Regions from separate parts of the Streptomyces lacaronensis genome, predicted to be linked through region 1. Evidence: riboswitches for the same ligand, from Rfam matches in the RefSeq annotation. Region 1 holds a riboswitch; each other region holds the start of a gene.
What was found. A riboswitch is a leader RNA that binds a small molecule or an ion and turns the genes downstream of it on or off. The one in region 1 is predicted to bind S-adenosylmethionine.
Positions count from the first base shown of each region.

Region 2: it holds a riboswitch for S-adenosylmethionine, as region 1 does, so the genes downstream of both, ACMTAK_RS35975 (aminotransferase class V-fold PLP-dependent enzyme) here and ACMTAK_RS07665 (glutathione S-transferase C-terminal domain-containing protein) in region 1, are expected to answer to the same signal.
Region 3: it holds a riboswitch for S-adenosylmethionine, as region 1 does, so the genes downstream of both, thrC (threonine synthase) here and ACMTAK_RS07665 (glutathione S-transferase C-terminal domain-containing protein) in region 1, are expected to answer to the same signal.

Region 1 covers NZ_JBLHDK010000003.1:1,719,317-1,724,515, forward strand. Annotated here, with positions in the region: gene ACMTAK_RS07650 (CU044_5270 family protein) at 1-967, shown strand, start outside; gene ACMTAK_RS07655 (Fpg/Nei family DNA glycosylase) at 1,028-1,816, opposite strand; gene ACMTAK_RS07660 (PP2C family protein-serine/threonine phosphatase) at 1,902-3,047, shown strand; SAM riboswitch class IV at 3,172-3,318, shown strand; gene ACMTAK_RS07665 (glutathione S-transferase C-terminal domain-containing protein) at 3,667-4,512, shown strand; gene ACMTAK_RS07670 (LysR family transcriptional regulator) at 4,588-5,199, opposite strand, start outside.
Region 2 covers NZ_JBLHDK010000003.1:8,370,889-8,376,087, forward strand. Annotated here, with positions in the region: gene qcrB (cytochrome bc1 complex cytochrome b subunit) at 1-1,182, shown strand, start outside; gene trpD (anthranilate phosphoribosyltransferase) at 1,360-2,433, shown strand; SAM riboswitch class IV at 2,577-2,695, shown strand; gene ACMTAK_RS35975 (aminotransferase class V-fold PLP-dependent enzyme) at 2,898-4,325, shown strand; partial or broken gene ACMTAK_RS35980 (IS5 family transposase) at 4,964-5,199, opposite strand, start outside.
Region 3 covers NZ_JBLHDK010000003.1:6,569,389-6,574,587, reverse strand. Annotated here, with positions in the region: gene groL (chaperonin GroEL) at 1-941, opposite strand, end outside; gene ACMTAK_RS28615 (cold-shock protein) at 1,381-1,587, opposite strand; gene ACMTAK_RS28610 (MoaD/ThiS family protein) at 2,006-2,284, opposite strand; gene thrC (threonine synthase) at 2,281-3,573, opposite strand; SAM riboswitch class I at 3,592-3,733, opposite strand; gene ACMTAK_RS28600 (glucosyl-3-phosphoglycerate synthase) at 3,933-4,880, shown strand; gene ACMTAK_RS28595 (alpha,alpha-trehalose-phosphate synthase (UDP-forming)) at 5,038-5,199, shown strand, end outside.

The DNA of each region.
Region 1 (5,199 bases):
TCTGCTCCGCGAGGCCGACCCCGTGTCCGCCGACACCGGCCCCTGGCGGGACCGGCCGCTGGACGCGCGGGCCGAGCTGCTGCTGCGGCGGCTGCCGTCCCGGGACCGGCGGCGCCGTACCGTCCGGCGGCGCGCGGTCTGGAGCCTGGGGGCCGCGGCTGCCGCGACGGTCGTCGCCCTGGCGCTGACCGTCTCGGGCACCGGCTCCTCCCCCGCCGTGGCCGCGCCCAGGCCACTGCCGCTGGTGGCGCATGTCTCCCGGGCAGACGTATCGATTTCCGAGATCGCCCGGCGGGCGCGGGCCGCGGCCGAGGAGTCCCCGGGGAAGAGCGAGCGGGGCAGCCATTTCCAGAGCTGGGCGCTGAGCATGAAATCGGGTGAGGACGCGGTGACACTGCCCCGGGAGTCGCTGACCCGCTGGAACGCGGACGGCAGCGGTTCCACGCTGGAGGTGGCCACCGACCCGCGCCATCCGGGCCGCCCGGTGATCGAGGACGGTCCCCCGCCGCGTACGGTCCACGACGGCAAGGTGCTGAGCGAGGAGCACTATCCACCCGGTATCAACGGCGCCAACCAGAGCTACTTCGAGGACCCCCCGGCCGGTGCCTCCGCGCTGCGCGAGTATCTCGCCGTCTGGTCCCCGGGCGCCGACCGCGACCCGGAAGAGCTGCTCTCGGCCATCGGGTCCTTCCGCACGGTGTGGACCCCGGGACCGCGCCAGAGGGCGGACATCGTCACACTGCTCTCCGGGCTCGAGGGGCTTCGCCCGGCGGGCAGGGTCACCGACCGGCTCGGCCGGGAGGGACAGGGATTCCGGTTCACCAGCACCCCCGGGAGCCGTTACCTGATCGTCCTCGACCCGGACGACGGCGGGGTGCTGGACATCGAGGAGACCTTCACCCGGGACGATCCCGAGTACCGGGTGAAGGCGGGCGATGTGATGTCCTACACGGCCTACCTCTCCTGACCACCGGCCACGGCGGGAGGGGCAGGCGGGACGCGGGGGCGCGGGTGGCCCGGTCGGGCGTCAGGCGTCCTCCCGCTGGCAGTGGGGGCACCAGAGGCTGGTCCGCCCGGAGATCCGGCCGCGGCGCAGCGGATTGCCGCAGCGGGGGCAGTGCGGATCCGGATCGTCGCGCCGCCCGGTGAGCCAGTCCGGGTCGTCCGGCACCCGCCCCGCCCGTACCGAGGCGCGCAGCACCTCGCGCAGCGCGCTGTGGAGCCCATGGCGCTCGTCGTCGGTCAGCGCGTTCACCGGCCGCCGCGGATGGATCCGGGCGTGCCACAGGATCTCGTCGCCGAGCAGATTGCCGAGTCCGGCGATCACGGCCTGGTCGGTCAGGGTGGCCTTGACGCGTCCGCGCCGCCCCTCCAGCAGCCGGTCCAGATCGGCCCGGCTCAGCGAGAGCGCGTCCGGGCCCTGATCGCCGATGATCCGGTCGATGTCGTCGTCGGTGGCGGCGAGCCAGATGCCCTTGAGTTTGCGCTGGTCCTCGTAGCCGAGGCGGTGGCCGTCGTCGAGATCGAAGGCGACGCGCTGGAACCGGCCGGCCGGTTCGGAGTCCGCCCCGCAGACCAGCCGCCCGGTCATACCGAAGTGGAGCACGACGGTGGGCCCGTCGGTGGGGGCGATCAGCCACTTGCCGTGGCGGCGCGGTGCCGCGAAGCGGCGGCCCTTGAGGTCGCGCTTCAGGCGCTGCGCGGTCACCCCGTGCAGCACCCCCGCATCGGCCACCTCCGCCCGTTCGACGCGGTGGCCCTGGGCGCAGGAGGCGAGCGTCCGCCGGAACCCCTCGACGTCCGGAAGCTCGGGCATAGCGTCAGGCTACGCCCGGGGCTTCCGTAGCGCGTTGTGGAGAGCACCCCCGTTCGGGAGCCTTCATCGGATAAAGTACCCAATTATGCGATTCATGCGCGCCGCCCCAGGGGTGAGCGGTCGCAGCCAGAAACTGTTCGCGATCACACGGTGTCTGCCGTTCCTGGTCCTGGCCGCGGTACTCAGCATCGAGCTCTCCCCCGCGCACACCCTCTACACCGGCCCCCTGCTCTCCCCGGCGCCGGCGCTGGCGGCGGTGACCATGGGGCCGGCCGGCACCGTCGGGGTGGCGGTGCTGGCGGGCGTGGTCAGCGCGATCACCGCCATCCACAACGACGCCTGGGGCACCCCGCAGGTGTACACGAATCTGCTGGCCCTGCTGGTGGTGACGGTGGCGAGCGTGGCGACCAGCGCGGTGCGGGTGCGCCGGGACCGCGAGCTGGCCCATATCCGCCGGATCGCCGAGGTGTCCCAGAACGTGGTGCTGCGGCCGCTGCCCGCCCGGATGGGCCTGGTGAACACCGCCAGCGTCTATCTGGCGGCCGAGCGCGGTGCGCAGATCGGCGGGGACCTCTACGAAGCGATGTGCACCCGCTACGGAGTGCGGCTGATCGTCGGCGATGTGCGGGGAAAGGGGCTGGCCGCGGTGCGGTCCGCCGCGGCCGTCGTGGGCGCCTTCCGGGAGGCGGTGCACTACGAGCAGGACCTCGCCGAGGTGATGCACCGCTGTGCGGCCGCGCTGGCGCGCGAGTACGAGCTGCTGGACCGCTCCCAGCTACAGGATCCGCAGGAGCTGGAGGAGCAGTTCGTCACCGTGCTCCTCGCCCAGGTGACGGACGAGTCGCTGATCCAGCTGATCAACCGCGGCCATCCGCCGCCCCTGGTGATGCGCGAGCGCCAGGTGCGCTCCCTGGACCCGGCGCGCCCGCTGCCGCCGCTCGGCCTCGAGGAGTTCCTCGGCCCGCCCGCGATCGGCGTCGAGACCTTTCCGTTCCTGCCCGGTGACCGGGTGTTGCTGCACACCGACGGGGTGATCGAGGCCCGCAACGACGACAACGAGTTCTTTCCGCTGCACCGGACCATGGAGACGCTGGACTGCGCCACCCCCTCCGAGTACCTGGACGGGCTGCGCCACGCCCTGGTCCGGCACACCGAGGGACGGCTGGCGGACGACGCGGCCATGGTCCTCATCGAGCGGGACACCGGCGGCCCGGACCGGCCGTTCCGCTGAGCCGGTCGCGCCACCGCCGAGCCGGTCGCGCCGGGGCGCCGTACATCCGCCGTACCGCCGGGCGGTGTTGACCGCTCCGGCATGGGTTGACGCCCTCGCGGAGCGCGACGACACTGTCAGGGACGGTCACGATTGTCAGCGCCCACCGTGCGGAACCCCCGCTCAGGTGGGTCATCGGCCCCGGCTCGTTGACAGGCAACCCTTCTCCCGCGACGGGGTGCCCCCGGGTGACGACCAGGTTCCGTCGGCGTGGACGGGACAAGCGCGGTCTCGCTGCCTCGCGAGCCCCCGATGATGGGATCGGTGGAGATGCCCAGGACCGACAGCCACGGGGACGGCGCCCGCCGGTGTCCCCGTCCGTTGTCCCCGCTCCACCGGCTCCACCTCCTGACCAGACGGCTGCACATCGATCTGCTGCGCATCTGCAGCGCCTCCAGTCCAGCTCTCTGAGTCGGCCCGAGCCGACACGGTCACCGAGCGCGGTCCCGCGCCGCCGGGGGTCGGGTGTGTCCCGGCACCGTCCAGGCGGGCGCCCCGCGCGGGCTTCCCTTCCGTCGTGCCATCGGCGCCGCCCTCGACCGGCGGTGGCCGGGGCCTTTCGTCACTGCCCTGGAGAGCCATGTCCGAGACGTTTCCGGTCAGTTCAGGTCCCGCCGCTCTTCTCGACCCCGACCCCTGCTCGCCCCGCCCCCGGATCGCCCCACCCGCGCCACCGCACCGCTTCCGCAGCCGCATCGGCGTCGACCTCGCCGGTGGCTTCTATCCGGTGCCGCACCGCTATCGGCTCTATCTCTCCGCGAGCTGTCCGCTCTCACTGCGCGTCTCCATCACCCTCGATCTGCTCGGGCTGCGGGACACCGTGGCCACCACCCTCGTCGGGCTCCCGGACGACACCCCCGAGGCGTACGCCGCACTGCGCGGGGCCTACGAGGCCACCTGGCACCGCTACGGCGGACCGGTGGACGCGCCCGCGCTGTGCGACCGCTGGACCGGACGCGTCGTCAGCAATCACACGCCCGACATTCTGCGCGACCTCGCCGGCCATCTGAGCGACGACAGCGGAACCGGACGCCCCCCGCTGCGTCCGGCGGCCCTCGCAACGGACATCGACGCCCTCCGCGACCTCATCGACGCGGACATCATCCACGCCGCCCGGCAGGCCGGGACGGCAGCCGAGGCGGAGTGCCGGCAGACGGCGCTGGAGCGGCTGCTGACCGCCCTCGGCCGGCTCGACCGCCGGCTGACGGCCGCGCCGTACGCCCTGGGCGAGGAGCTGACCGCCGCCGATGTGGACCTGTGGGTGGCCCTGGTCCAACTGGACACCGAGCACCGGCTCCTCCTGGACGCCCACGCGGCCGACCGGGTCTCCCGCCATGGGCGGCTGCGCGCCTACGTACGGCGGCTGCACGCCCACCCGGCCTTCCACACCACGCTTCCGGAGGCCCTCCAGGACGAGGTGTCCTGAGAGGGCGTCGAGGCGGCCCCGGCCCCGGCCCCGAGAGGACGTCCAGGTGTCCTGAGAGGGCGTCATGGTGCGCCGTCAGGCGGCGGTCCGGGGCCAGTCGTCCAGGCTCTGGTGGTGGCGCACCGCCTCTTCCAGCGCCCGTATCCCGAGGTCGATCAGCGGGTTCCGCAGGCTGCCCCGGCGTACGCAGGTGAGGATCCGCCGCGTCGGCATGTTCTCGCCCGCCACCGGCACCCGCGCCACCGCCTGGCCCGCCGGGCCCTCGGCCAGCCGCGGGATGAGCGAGACGCCCAGCCCGTTCCCGACCAGCGACCAGACCGCCGACCAGTGGGTGGCGGCGTGCACGATCCGCGGCGAGAACCCGGCCGCCGCGCACAGCATCCGCACCCGCTGGGCGTGGTCGCAGGTGCCCGCGTCGGCGACGATCCAGTCCTCGGCCGCCGCGTCCTCCAGCCGCACCGAAACCGCCCCCGCCAGCCGGTGGTCGGCCGGCACCAGCATGATGTGCGGCTCCTCCAACAGGGGGCTCTGCTCGAACCGCGCGTCATCCGGCGGCGGCCCGCCCTCGATGGGTTCCACGACCGCGAGATCCACCTCGCCCGCCACCAGCAGGTCCATGCTCTCCTCGGTGTCGCACTCGCGCACCCGCACCAGCAGGTCGGGGTGGCTGCGCCGCAGCCGCCCGGC
Region 2 (5,199 bases), 6.7 Mb from region 1:
GGCTTCCTGCTGTTCTTCCTCGGCATGCTGACCGGCTTCACCGGCTACTCGCTCCCCGACGACCTGCTCTCCGGCACCGGTCTGCGGTTCATCGAGGGTGTGTTCCTGTCGATCCCGGTGGTCGGCACGTACATCTCGATGTTCGTCTTCGGCGGCGAGTTCCCCGGCACGGACCTCATCGCGAGGCTCTACCCGGTCCATGTCCTGCTGCTGCCGGGCATCATGCTCGGCCTGCTGGTGGCGCACCTGATCCTGGTCTTCTACCACAAGCACACGCAGTACCCCGGGGCCGGAAAGACCGAGAAGAACGTCGTCGGCATGCCTCTGCTGCCGGTCTACATGGCCAAGGCGGGCGGCTTCTTCTTCCTGGTCTTCGGTGTGATCGCGGTCCTCTCCGCGGTCGCGACCATCAACCCGATCTGGACCATCGGCCCCTACCGGCCCGACCAGGTGTCCACCGGCGCCCAGCCCGACTGGTACATGGGCTTCGCCGAGGGTCTGGTCCGTGTGATGCCCGGCTGGGAGATCACCGCCTGGGGTCATACGCTCGTCCTGGGCGTGTTCATCCCGATCGTGCTCTTCCCACTGGTCCTGTTCGCGATCGGGCTCTACCCGTTCATCGAGTCCTGGATCACCGGCGACAAGCGTGAGCACCACATCCTGGACCGCCCGCGCAACGCCCCGACCCGTACGGCCTTCGGTGTCGCCTGGATCACCGCGTACTTCGTGATGCTGGTCGGTGGCGGTAACGACCTGTGGGCCACCCACTTCCACCTGTCGATCAACTCGATCACGTGGTTTGTGCGGATCGCCTTCTTCGTCGGCCCGGTCCTGGCGTTCATCGCCACCAAGCGGATCTGCCTCGGCCTCCAGCGGCGCGACAAGGACAAGGTGCTGCACGGCCGTGAGACCGGCATCATCAAGCGGCTGCCGCACGGCGAGTTCATCGAGGTCCACGAGCCGCTCCCGCAGGACCAGCTGCACGCGCTCACCCAGCACGAGCAGCCCGAGCCCTACGAGATCGGCCCGGCGGTCGACGAGAACGGGGTCAAGCGGAAGATAAAGCGCTCCCAGAAGCTCCGTTCGAAGCTCTCCAAGGGCTACTACGGCGGGGACAACGTCATTCCGAAGCCGACCCGAGAGGAGTACCACGAGATCACCAGCGGCCACGGCCACCACTGATCTCCCGGTACCCCTTCAGCGACCGGTTTCTTCATACAGCGACGCCACAGACCAGGGCCCCGGCCCGGACCACACGGTCCGGCCGGGGCCCCGGCCGTGCGGCCGATAGGCTTGCGACGGGCCGCTGAAGTGCGCGGACCCCTTCCCTGCCCACCCCCACGGATCCAGGAGCGGACCATGGACGTTGTGACCCCCGCCGGAGGCGACAGCACCGCGACGGCCCGCACCTGGCCGGACGTACTGAGCTTGCTGATCGCCGGTCGTGACCTCGATGCCGACGACACCGCCTGGGCCATGGACCGGATCATGCGGGGCGAGGCCACCGACGCCCAGATCGCCGGTTTCGCGATCGCGCTGCGCGCCAAGGGCGAGACGGTCTCCGAGGTGGCCGGTCTGGTGCGGGCGATGTACGAGCACGCCCGGGTGATCGAGGTGCCCGGGGCGACCGTGGACATCGTGGGCACCGGCGGCGACCGCGCCAAGACCGTCAACATCTCCACCATGTCCGCGCTGGTCGTCGCCGGTACCGGCGCACGGGTGGTCAAGCACGGCAACCGCGCCGCGTCCTCCGCCAGCGGCGCCTCGGATGTGCTGGAGAAGCTCGGCGTCAATCTGGACATCACCCCCGAGCGGGTGGTCGAGGTCGCCGAGGAGGCCGGGATCACCTTCTGCTTCGCGGTGAAGTTCCACCCGTCGCTGCGGCATGTCGCCTCGGCCCGGCGCGAGCTGGGCGTCGCCACCCCGTTCAACCTGCTCGGCCCGCTGACCAACCCGGCGAAGGTCACCTGCCAGGCGACCGGGGTCGCCGACGCCCGTATGGCGCCCATCATCGCCGGGGTGCTGGCCGAGCGGGGCTCCTCCGCACTGGTCGTCCGGGGTGACGACGGGCTGGATGAGCTCACCGTGACCACGACCTCCCAGGTGTGGGAGGTCCGGGACGGCGCCGTGCGCCAGGAGACCTTCGACCCCCGGGACGTGGGCGTCGAGCGGGCCCCCGTGGAGGCCCTGCGGGGCGCTGACGCCTCGTACAATGCCGATGTGGCCCGCCGGCTGCTGGCGGGCGAGCGGGGCCCGGTCCGGGACGCGGTGCTGCTGAACTCGGCGGCGGCGCTGGTGGCGCTCGAGCCGGACCCGGGGGACAAGCCCCTGACGGACCGCATCGGGGCGGGTGTCGCGCGGGCCGCCGAGTCGATTGACTCGGGCGTGGCGCGCGACGTCCTGGAGCGATGGGTCCGGGCCACTCACGCCTGAGCGCTCCGCTGGGAGTGCCCTGATATGCCGTCGATCGTCAGCGGCGCGGTCGTGGTCCGGCGAACGCCGTACGGCGCCCATGGTCTGTCCGGGATGCGGACAGGGCATGGGCGCCGGCGTCTGACATGGCATACTCCTGCCCAGGTCACGAGCGACAGCGACTACGGCCCCGGCCCGCTGTCCGGCAACCCTCCGTCCGTGGCGGGGTGCCCCGGGTGATGACCAGGCCGCCAGGCAGCGAGGCCGGCGGCAAGCGCGGACCCCTCGCACTAGGGGTCCTGGTGGTCGAGGGAGTTCTTCCGTGATGCAGCGAATGCGCTAGGGCCGAGCGGCCCGTCTCTCCTCAATGTGCTCCGCGCGGTGCGGCCGTGCGTCGAGCGATTCTCCGCGCCCTTACGGCTGGCTCGCCGCCGCCGTTTCCGTGCGCGTCACGCATTCCTTCGACCCCTTCGGGAGACTTCGCCATGTCCGCGCGCCCCGCTGCCACCGCCACCCTCTCTGCTACCGCCACCGCCTCTGCCACCGCTTCCACCTCCGCCGATTCCTCCGTCGCCGCCTGTGAGCCGCTGCCCGTGCTGGGCGGCGATGTCCTGGTCCCCCTGGTCACCGGTGGCGAGGTGACCTACGCGGCGCTCGACTACGCCGCCAGCGCCCCCGCGCTGCGGCGCGTCTGGGACGACATCGCCGCGTACGCGCCGTACTACGGCAGCGTGCACCGCGGGGCGGGCTACCTCTCGCAGCTGTCCACCGACCTCTTCGAGAACAGCCGTAAGGACGTCGCCGCCTTCCTGGGCTGCCGCGAGGACGACCAGGTCGTCTTCACCCGCTCCACCACCGATTCGCTCAACCTCCTGGCCGCCGCGGCACCTCCGGGCACCGAGGTCTTCGTCTTCGAGACCGAGCACCACGCCTCGCTGCTGCCGTGGGAGCAGCGGGAGGACGTCACCGTCCGCTACCTCAGCGCCCCGCGCTCCCCGCGGCAGGCGGTGGAGACGCTGGAGAAGGCGCTCGCGGGGCGCGCCGAGGGCCCGGCGCTGGTGTGCGTGACCGGCGCGTCCAATGTGACCGGCGAGCTGTGGCCGGTGCGGGAGCTGGCCGCGGCCGCGCACGCCCACGGCGCCCGTATCGTCCTGGACGCCGCGCAGCTGGCCCCGCACCACCCCGTGGACATCGCGGAGGCGGACGTCGACTGGGTGGCCTTCTCCGGGCACAAGCTGTACGCGCCCTTCGGGGCCGGGGTGCTGGCCGGACGGGCGGACTGGCTGCGGGAGGCCCGGCCGTATCTGGCGGGCGGCGGCGCCAGCCGTAAGGTCACGCGCAGGGACGACGGCGGCGTCGACGTCGAGTGGCACACCACCGCCGCCCGGCACGAGGCGGGCTCGCCGAACGTCATCGGCGTCTACGCGATCGCGTCGGCCTGCAAGGCGCTGACCGAGGCCGGTTTCGAGGGCCTGGTCGCCCGTGAGCGGCAGCTGATCGAGAAGGTGCGGGCGGGTCTTGCCGAGGTGCCCGAGGTGCGGGTGCTCTCGCTGTTCGGCGACGACGCGCCCCGGGTCGGCGTGCTGTCGTTCGTGGTGGAGGGCTGGAACAGCTCCCACTTCGCGGCGGCGCTCTCCGCGGAGTACGGCATCGGCGTACGCGACGGGCTGTTCTGCGCCCATCCGCTGGTCCGCACCCTGCTGGACAGCGAGCCCGACGAGCCGGGCGAGTGCGGCGCGCCCGAGGCCGCGCCGGGGGAGCGGTCGCTGAACGCGATCCGCGTCAGCTTCGGGGCGGGCACCCCGGACGAGCATGTGGAGCGGTTCGTGGGCGCGGTGAAGGAACTGGTGCGCGAGGGCGCCCGGTGGAGCTACCGCACGGAGGACGGCCGCTGCGTCCCCGACCGCGGCTGAGGCCCAATGGGCCTCCGGCCCAGGAGTCCGGGGCGGCCGGGCCCTGCGGGGATTCCGGCGGGGGCTCTTTCCCCACCCCGCCCCTTCCCACAACCAGGGGCTCCGCCCCTGGACCCCGGGAGATCGACGAGTCGGCCGTCGCCGCAGTGAGCGCCTGCTGCGGTGGGCTGATCGCGGTCGGCGCGCCGACGCGGCGGATGGCCGCGCGGAGGCCCGCGTGCATCCGGATCGTCCGGCACGGGTCCAGGGGCAGGGTCCCTATTTCGCTTGCCCCCTGGGTCCCGGGGGGTGGCGGGGTGGCCGTTGCTGTCGTGAATGCCTGCACCGGCGGGCTGGTCGCGGTGGGCGCCCCGGCGGGCGTCCGGGTTGTCCGGCCGGGGTTTGGGGCGGAGCCCCGGTTTTGCTTGGGCCCTGGGGTCCGGGGGGCGACGAGCCGATCGTCCCGCGATCAGTTCACCGGGGCCAGGGTGCCGACCGCGTCGCCCTGCGACGTGGCCGGGGGCTGGGGCGGAGCCCCCACGCGGCGGAGCCGCATATCGGTGCTGCCGGGAAGGGGCGGGGAGGGGCGGGGAGGGGAGCAGCCCGCCGCAGGCGTCACGCGCCGCCAGACACCCTCTAGGGACTGTCTCCAGTTGTGATCATTGGGCTTTCAGGATGCTGCTGATCCAGATGGTCGCTGCGCGGAGATGGAGTCCGGCGAGGTAGCTCTCGGGCGTCTTGTCGTAGCGGGTCGCGATGCCTCGCCAGTCCTTCATCCTGTTGATGGCCCGCTCGACCGTGTTGCGGTCGCGGTAGAGATCGGCATTGTGGGTGACGGGCCTGCCGCCCCGGCTGCCTTTCTTCCTGCGGTTGGCGGCCTGGTCCCTCTTCTCCG
Region 3 (5,199 bases), 4.9 Mb from region 1:
AGGTCGAGACCGGCGTTCTCCAGCTTGAGGCCGACCTCCTCGGAGATGACGGTGCCACCGGTAAGGATGGCGATGTCACCGAGCATGGCCTTACGGCGGTCACCGAAGCCCGGGGCCTTGACGGCGACGGACTTGAAGGTGCCACGGATCTTGTTGACGACCAGGGTCGCCAGGGCCTCGCCCTCGACGTCCTCGGCGATGATCAGCAGCGGCTTGCCCGACTGCATGACCTTCTCCAGCAGCGGGAGGAGGTCCTTCACGCTGCTGATCTTGGAGTTGACGATCAGGATGTACGGGTCGTCGAGCGACGCCTCCATACGCTCCATGTCCGTCGCGAAGTACGGGGAGATGTAGCCCTTGTCGAAGCGCATGCCCTCGGTGAGCTCGAGCTCGAGCCCGAAGGTCTGCGACTCCTCGACGGTGATGACACCTTCCTTGCCGACCTTGTCCATCGCCTCGGCGATGAGCTCGCCGATCTGGGTGTCGGCGGCGGAGATGGAGGCGGTGGAGGCGATCTGCTCCTTGGTCTCCACGTCCTTGGCCTGCTCGAGCAGCTGGGCGGAGACGGCCTCGACGGCCTTCTCGATACCGCGCTTGAGCGCCATCGGGTTGGCGCCCGCGGCGACGTTGCGGAGGCCTTCCTTGACCAGCGCCTGGGCCAGGACGGTCGCGGTCGTCGTGCCGTCACCGGCGACGTCGTCCGTCTTCTTCGCGACCTCCTTGACCAGCTCGGCGCCGATCTTCTCGTACGCGTCCTCGAGCTCGATCTCCTTGGCGATGGAAACACCATCGTTGGTGATCGTGGGGGCGCCCCACTTCTTCTCGAGGACGACGTTACGGCCCTTGGGGCCGAGGGTGACCTTGACGGCGTCGGCGAGCTGGTTCATCCCGCGCTCGAGGCCGCGCCGCGCCTCCTCGTCGAACGCGATGATTTTGGCCATGTGAAGTGGTCCTCCCAGAGACGGGGTGGATTGCTCCGGACCGCGCTGGCGCCCGCGACGGACGGCCTACCTGCCGCGCGGTTCCTTACCCCGCATGGCCTGGCGGGCCTCACCGACCCGGTCCTTCTGTCACTCTCAACGTCAGAGTGCTAACGCCAATGATTAGCACTCGGACCTATAGAGTGCAAGCGCCCGAAGGGCGTCCTTGGGGGGTGGTGGCCGGGTGACGGGTGGGCGCAAGCGCCCGAAGGGCGTCCTTGGGGGGTGGTGGCCGGGTGACGGGTGGGCGCAAGCGCCCGAAGGGGCGGTAGGGCATGGGGAGCCATGGCGCCAGGCATGCCGTAGGGTCCGTACCCTGCAGGCATGCCGAAGGGTCCGTACCCTGTTGGGGACACGGACCCTACGGACTTGTTCGTTTCAGCTGCGTCGCGTCGGCGCGTCAGCCTACGGCCACGCGGACCATGTCGGCCTGCGGGCCCTTCTGGCCCTGCGAGATCTCGAACTCGACCCGCTGGCCTTCCTCGAGGGTGCGGTACCCGTCCATCTGGATCGCGCTGTAGTGGACGAACACGTCCGCACCACCGTCGACCGCGATGAAGCCGTACCCCTTCTCCGCGTTGAACCACTTGACGGTGCCCTGAGCCATTCCTAACTCCCCTATTGCTGGCCCTTGCGCAGGACCGCACTCCGCGGACCCGGGTCAGACCTCACCCCCCGGATGTGGGGGGTGTGCGCCGGAACGCGTCGACCGCCGCTGAATGTATCCGTCCCAACGCCCTCTGCAACAGGTCAATCGGACGAGAATTCTGGGCACGGTCGAACGGTTAAAAGTGAGAAATTACGTGAAGTTCGGGCAAGCCGGGCCGGACATAAGGAACCAACCCGACAATTCGCGCTCACACTTTACGCACAACTTGACGAGTTCTCATATGTGGCTCCGACCCCGGAGCCGTCGGGGAATCCGGGCAACTGTATCGCGATTCCACAGACGGAATCGCCCCGTCCGGTTGTCCCCGGACGGGGCGATGCCAAAGGTGAGGAGGGGTGAGCGGGTGGACGCGGAGTCAGCAGCCGCCCGCGACCGCCGGGATGATCGAGATCCCGGCGCCGTCCGGGGTCGCCGTGGCCAGGCCGTCGGCGAAGCGGACGTCGTCGTCGTTGACGTAGACGTTCACGAAGCGGCGGAGCTTGCCGGTGTCGTCCAGGACGCGGGCCGAGATGCCCGCGTGGTTCTTCTCCAAGTCCGCCAGGACCTCGGCCAGGGTCGCGCCCACGGCGGAGACCTCGGCCTGGCCGCCGGTGTAGGTGCGCAGGATGGTCGGGATTCGGACGTTGACGCTCATGCGAGTCCAGCCTCTCGGAACGAGTCAAGGGTGGGGCGGATGATGGCGGAGGGACCCGTGGTGGGGGCCACCGCGTCGAGGGTCTTGAGGCCGTCGCCGGTGTTGAGCACGACGGTCGTCAGGGACGGGTCGAGCAGACCGTCCTCGATCAGCTTCTTGGTCACGCCGACGGTCACGCCGCCCGCGGTCTCCGCGAAGATCCCCTCGGTGCGGGCCAGCAGCTTGATGGCGTCGACGATCTGCTCGTCGTTCACGTCCTCCACCGCGCCGCCCGTACGGCGGGCGATGTCCAGGACGTACGGGCCGTCCGCGGGGTTGCCGATGGCCAGCGACTTGGCGATGGTCCGCGGCTTCTGCGGCCGGACGACGTCATGGCCCGCCTTGAAGGCGACGGAGACCGGGGAGCAGCCCTCGGCCTGGGCGCCGAAGATCTTGTAGGGCCTGTCCTCGACCAGCCCGATCGCGACCAGCTCCTTCAGCCCCTTGTCGATCTTGGTGAGCTGAGAGCCGGAGGCGATCGGGACGACGATCTGGTCCGGCAGCCGCCAGCCGAGCTGCTCGCAGATCTCGTACGCCAGGGTCTTGGAGCCCTCGCCGTAGTACGGCCGCAGATTGACGTTGACGAAGCCCCAGCCCTCGCCCGCCGGGTCGCCGATCAGCTCGCTGCAGAAGCGGTTGACGTCGTCGTAGTTGCCCTCGATGCCGACCAGCTCGCCGCCGTAGACCGCGGCCATGACGACCTTGCCCGCCTCCAGGTCGTGCGGGATGAAGACGCAGGAGCGGAAGCCCGCGCGGGCGGCCGCGGCGCCCACCGCACCGGCGAGGTTGCCAGTGGAGGAGCAGGAGAGGGTGGTGAAGCCGAAGGTGCGGGCGGCCTGGACGGCGATGGCGACGACCCGGTCCTTGAAGGAGTGGGTCGGGTTCCCGGAGTCGTCCTTGATGTGCAGCTCACCGGTGACGCCGAGCTCACGGGCGAGGTGGTCGGCCTTGACCAGCTTGGTGAAGCCGGGGTTCAGGCTCGGCAGATCCGCCACGTCCGCCGGGACGGGCAGCAGCGGGGCGTAGCGCCAGATGCTGTTCGGGCCGGCCTCGATCCGCCGGCGCAGCCCCTCCGGGTCGTCGGCCGGAAGCTCGTACGCGACCTCGAGGGGCCCGAAACAGGACTCGCACGCGAAGATCGGACCCAGCTCGAACCGCTCACCGCACTCCCGGCAGGACAATGCGACGGCGGGGCCGAAGGCACCGGAGGCGGAGGAAGTGGTTGAGCTTTCTACTGACTGCACAGCCATGGATGGCGAGGCCCTTTCTCCTCATCTTCCTCGCGACGCATTTCGCCACGAGACGGAATTGGCACCTTCCCGAGCTGGGAGCCTCGCTGCGGAATGCGAGATCAGCTGGAGGGTTGCCGGGGCTTCAACGGGCCGTTCCCTCTGCCCCTCTGGATGAGCGGTATGGCGCCGGGCGGGCCCGGGGCGTTTGTCGGCACGGGCTTCGCCGATACGTCGGTACCTCGGTAAACACCGAGGTCGACCCCGACATACGACGGCCATGTGCGTTGTTCAAGACTGTAACCGAAGGCCCGGATGGTTGAGCTAGCCGTCCGATGCGCGAGATGGATCACAGCGATCACAGCAGGGGAGACACACAGGTGCTGGATGAGGTGGAGCGCTGGCTGAAGCGTCGCTCCTGGTCTGCCGACGACCGTCCGCTGGATCGCCTGCTGGCCGCGAAGCGGGCCGCGGCGACGACGGTGAGCGTGGTCCTGCCCGCCCTGAACGAGGAGGCCACGGTCGGCGAGATCGCCGACACGATCCGGCGTGAGCTGATGGGCGAGGCGACGCCGCTGGTGGACGAGCTGGTGGTGGTGGACTCCGATTCCACGGACCGCACCGCCGAGGTCGCCGCGGCGGCGGGCGCCACCGTCGTCCCCCGCGACTCGCTGCTGCCCCGGCTGCCCGCGCTGCCCGGCAAGGGCGAGGTGCTGTGGCGGTCCCTGCTCGCCACGAGCGGCGACATCGTCTGCTTCATCGACGCCGACCTACGGGAATTCGAACCGCGCTTTGTCTCGGGGATCGTCGGTCCGCTGCTGACCGACCCCACGCTGGAGCTGGTCAAGGGCATGTACGACCGCCCGCTCGGCGAGGTGGCGGGCCAGGGCGGCCGGGTCACCGAGCTGGTCGCCCGCCCGCTGCTGAATCTGCACTGGCCCCAGTTGGCCGGATTCGTCCAGCCGCTGGGCGGGGAGTACGCGGCGCGCCGCTCGCTGCTGGAGCGGCTGCCCTTCCCGGTCGGCTACGGCGTCGAGCTCGGGCTGCTGGTCGACGCGCTGCACACGGTGGGGCTCGACGCGCTCGGCCAGGTGGACATCGGGGTACGCAAACACCGCCACCAGGACGGGCAGGCGCTCGGCCGGATGGCGGCCGCGATCTACCGAACCGCACAGCTGCGGCTGGCCCGGGGCCACTTGGTGCGGCCGCGGCTGACCCAGTTCGACCGGGGCGAGAACGGCTTCGAGCCGCGCACCACGGCCGTGGACACCGAGGAGCGGCCGCCGATGATCGAGATCCCGGAGTACACGGCGCGGCGCGCGGCGTGACGCCGGGCCGCGGCTCGGCGCCTCCGGAGGGGCAGCGCCTTGGCGGTTAGGGACGGATAGCGCGTTGGCGGTTACGTGGCCGGAACCGGAATAGCACCTACGGGGCAAGAAACCGTACGTACGTTTGCGCGGGGCCGCGCCTGGCTAGGCTCGCGACATGGCAGTTCCGCGCACCGCCCCGATCCTGGTCGCGTCCAACCGCGGCCCGGTCTCGTACACCCTGGGCGAGGACGGCTCGCTCACCGCCCGGCGCGGCGGTGGCGGGCTGGTCTCCGGGCTCAGCGCGATCGGCCCCGAGTCGGGCGGGGTGTGGGTGTGC